Regions from separate parts of the Ectobacillus sp. OTK genome, predicted to be linked through region 1. Evidence: predicted binding sites of a transcription regulator. Region 1 holds the regulator's gene; the other holds the start of a gene.

Region 1 (2,206 bases):
ACGAGAGGACCGGGATGGACGCACCGCTGGTGTACCAGTTGTTCTGCCAAGGGCATCGCTGGGTAGCTATGTGCGGACGGGATAAGTGCTGAAAGCATCTAAGCATGAAGCCCCCCTCAAGATGAGATTTCCCATAGCGTCAAGCTAGTAAGATCCCTGAAAGATGATCAGGTTGATAGGTCTGAGGTGTAAGCGTGGCGACACGTGCAGCTGACAGATACTAATCGATCGAGGGCTTAATCATAATTACACAGCACAGCATGTTATCTAGTTTTGAGGGAATATCCTTCAAACAAAATAGGTCTAGTGATGATGGCGAAGAGGCCACACCCGTTCCCATACCGAACACGGAAGTTAAGCTCTTCAGCGCCGATGGTAGTTGGGGGTTTCCCCCTGTGAGAGTAGGACGTCGCTAGGCAGGAAAAAAAGAACCGTTCTTTCTGGGCGGTTCTTTTTTGTTTTGGTTCTTTTCTAAACAATTGTTGCTGCTGGCCAGATGCAAAAGCAACAATCTATGCGAAAACAGTCTTTGTTTTTTAAAGGTGACAGACACACCACTTAAATATGCGTACTATAATAACTATATAAAGGTAATAAGAAGGATTGAGCAGTATAAGTGACTCATCCTTTTTATTTTGCCAAAGTATACGAATTTAGTTAATCGTACAATGAACATAATCTTTTTTAGAAAATAAAATGCAGTAATGGAATCACGAATATAGATTGTGTAAAGGTCATATTTAGAAAAAGTATGAAATATGATTTTCGGGCGATTAACGATATACCAATCTGGAAAGGATAGTGATGAAATGCAAAAGAGTTGCAAAATTTTAAAATACATATATAATTAAAGTCAAAGATAGTCAAAGTCAATAAAGGTGGAGGGTGAATGAGAAATATATCTGATATCATTGAACAGTACTTGAAGCAAATTATTGACTTAAGCGGAAACCAGGTTATTGAAATTAAAAGGAGTGAAATTGCTGACAAATTTGATTGTGTTCCTTCTCAAATTAACTATGTGATTAATACGCGATTTACGATAGAGAGAGGATTTATCGTAGAGAGCAAAAGAGGCGGAGGCGGCTATATTCGCATTATGAAGGTCAAACTTCATGATGAAGTGGATGTAATACAGCAAATGCTTCAACTTGTGAAGAATAGCATTTCACAGGTAAACTCCGAGAGTATTGTAGGCCGTCTTGCGGAAGAGGGGATCATTACCAACAGGGAGGCAAAGTTAATGTTAAGTGTTCTAGATCGCTCTGTTTTATTGACAGATCTACCTTATCGTGATGAACTTCGTGCCCGTATGCTAAAAGCAATGCTAACAGCTTTAAAATATAAGTAGTTCCTATTTAAAGGTGGGGATGCACTTTGATATGTCAAGAATGTAATATGAGGCCTGCTGCTTTACATTTCACAAAGATTGTAAACGGTCAAAAGAATGAGTTTCATATTTGTGAGCAATGTGCTCAGGAAAAAGGATACTCATCATTCTTTTCTTCATCAGCAACTAATTTTTCCTTTAGCAAACTTTTATCAGGGTTGTTAAATCATGATCAAACGTCTGCGGGAAAGCAAGCAACTGCGATCCCTAAAGAGGAAGTACTTTCGTGCAAACAATGCGGTATGACTTATCAAAAGTTTACAAAGCTTGGTCGTTTCGGATGTGCCGGGTGCTATGAGGCTTTTCTACCGCATGTGGAGCCAATTTTACGTCGTGTTCATAGCGGAAATACAGTGCATCAAGGAAAAATTCCGAAGCGTATGGGAGGAAATCTTCATTTAAGGAAGGAATTAGACGAGTTAAAGGTGAAATTACAACAGTATATCCACCAAGAAGAGTTCGAGAATGCAGCTATGGTACGCGATAAAATCCGAAATATTGAAAAGCAATTAAGTGAACATAGAAGGGAGGAGTAGTTCTATGTCACTCGATCGTATTATTAATGAGGCTATCAGCCCTTGGATGAGGGAAGATGGTCCGGATTCTGATATTGTGTTAAGCACCCGTATTCGTTTGGCAAGGAACTTAAAAAGCTATACGTTTCCGACCCTATTGTCAAATGAAGTTGCTTCGCAAATCATCCATATGTTTGAGAGCACCTTCTCGGGACAACATTTGGCGCACTTTGGAAGTCTTGAAATATTGAAGATGGAGAATATGCAGCCAATTGAACGTCGCGTGCTCATAGAAAAGCAT
Region 2 (2,206 bases), 1.7 Mb from region 1:
AATTGATGAGCCGCTGCACCAGCTTGTCATACAAAGCCCGGCGGACCGTCAATGACAAGCGCGTGCTCATAGCGAGCAGCCAGTATAGCTTCTTCCTGTGAAGTATCCGTACTGAGCAAGAAGAAATTATCTTCTTCAGGACCTTCGTCTACATGACTAATACGCTTTGTGTTTGTTTCCTCATGCTCTAGTTCAGTTCCATCTAACAGCAACGAAATCAGTTTGCTTTGTTCGCCACTTTCTATGCTCCTAATTAAAGATTGATAGTCCTTAGCAATTCCTCTTTTACCTTGATGAAACTGACCTAAAATGGCATGAGCCACAATTGCCAAAGGTGCCGTCTTCTGTAATGAAAAGACCTTTTTGTAAGACCCTTCTAACTCTTCCAGATACTTCTCTAGCGGAACGAAGGCATTTACATGATTAGGTAGGGGAGAGTGAATCTGCAGCCCCATCTCCCAAAGTTTTATAGCATACTCCTGCAGGTTGAAAAAATCGGAGAAGAGAAGAGCTTGTTCCAAGCGTGTCTCCGGGATAGACGTTTCATTGCTTTGTTGAATGGCCAAAATTAAAGTACGGTTCCAGAATACTTCGCTGTCTTCTTCGGAAGATAGAAACCATTCTCCCCCGTGCTTTGTCAGCTCCACAGAGTGGTATAAGAGGGGGGCATGAACACGCGTGCCGTCTTGCAGTGTGCCAGATAGGAAAGGAAAACCGATGTATAAATCGCGTGCACCGGTTTTGGCGTAATGGTCTTCCCATTCCTTTTTCAGATTTTTAAAGCTGTTGGTCCATTTTATTTCTTCCATGGAAGAGCTTTTAGTATTGGTAACCCGAAATTTTCCCACGCTTGTCTGGCTGATAAGGGAACGGATAAGATCAATAGCGGACTGGGATTGTTGTTCCGGCATTGCAGAAAGGTCTATATAAGATTTATTCAGGCGGGTGAGCTTGATATTTTTATTATTTTGATTTAGGTCGTTGAGCTTGTCTTGAAGCTGCTTCAGTTTGTTGATCAGCTGCATATGAATTACCTGTCGTCTAAGGATAAGTATATTTGGTATTATTAGGAAATATTGTTCGTTTTATCCTTTAGTCATCTATAGAGAGTCGAAGAGGTGCTTAAAAGCACAGAAGCTATTCCTGTGTATTTTGCTCAGAAGAGTTAAAACTAATGTATTTCTGAGAGGGTCTTATATATTTCTGAAGCAGATGAAATCCCAGCAATATAAACCAGCCTTTAGAAATCAGATAGTTAAAGGAATAGTTAGGAATTTCGAGTTCTCCTTCTTAAACACAGATGCACCAAGTGATGATGGAAAGGACGCTATAGCATACGGTTTTAGAAAAGAAAAAAATCAATCTGTATGTGGGTGAGCTAAGAGACTGTCCAGAAGGCTTTACCATCGCAAGGCAAGTGTAGGCTGCTGTCTTCTATTTAGACAATCGTCAAGTACACATCTTGTCCCAGAATCGCGATTCAGGAGAAGATACGTATAATCTGGTGAAGTATATCTGTGAGAATGGATTGCGGGGGAGACGAAATTTATCTCCATATAGACAATGGTATTGGCCGAGAGAATATGTATGAATAACTCCGAATGGGTTTGAACGTGAACGAGCGACATCCGCCCTCGCAAAGCCATGGTGATCGTAGGGTTATAACAGATTTAGTATGAAAAGCCTGATTTTATTAAATTTGTCGTTGGGTTGAGATGGAGTAGGATGTGTTGGGGGTTATTTTTTATTTGAATCCTAAATAAACCTCAAAGAATATTTGTTATTGTAACAGAGAACGCTAAGCTATTTATACAAATATGAACTCTACAAAGCTGAGAACCAACATGTTGTACTAGGAACTGTTTTTAAGTTGTTGTGTTCAATAAAAACTCAAAGCAGACCTCGTTTTCTCTACGGTTATGTTCCTACCAGCTCGAGAAACACAGAAGTGCGCTTCAAAAAATCAGCTTACTCCTAATACAAGTTCTTTTGCACAACTTAGAACTTCATTCTTAAACGCAACTGTTATTAATTTTATATATATTATTTTAATGTCTATCCTTACATGCTGAACCTTAATACCCAAATGTCTCCTGCACGTTCTAGTGCTGTTAATTTCTTATGAATTGATTGATTACCTCGTATATTTTGTCTAAAATTAGTGTATTAGGGCGGGAAGAGGAGGATGTAAGTGATAAAGAAAATA

The links. The regulator CtsR, encoded in region 1, represses protease genes until heat stress. The targets are predictions, from matches to a motif close to ATGGTCAATAAAGGTCAAACA.
Region 2: AC6HZ4_RS08695 (DUF4011 domain-containing protein) is a predicted target of CtsR. The motif match lies at 1,153-1,173, and genes of this name have one in related genera.

Annotation. Positions count from the first base shown of each region.
Region 1 covers NZ_AP048547.1:105,373-107,578, forward strand. Annotated here, with positions in the region: rRNA gene AC6HZ4_RS00545 (23S ribosomal RNA) at 1-244, shown strand, start outside; rRNA gene rrf (5S ribosomal RNA) at 303-418, shown strand; gene AC6HZ4_RS00555 (CtsR family transcriptional regulator) at 890-1,351, shown strand; gene mcsA (protein-arginine kinase activator protein McsA) at 1,378-1,926, shown strand; gene mcsB (protein-arginine kinase McsB) at 1,931-2,206, shown strand, end outside.
Region 2 covers NZ_AP048547.1:1,778,147-1,780,352, forward strand. Annotated here, with positions in the region: gene AC6HZ4_RS08690 (PDDEXK-like endonuclease domain-containing protein) at 1-58, opposite strand, end outside; gene AC6HZ4_RS08695 (DUF4011 domain-containing protein) at 27-1,025, opposite strand; gene AC6HZ4_RS08700 (HipA family kinase) at 2,192-2,206, shown strand, end outside.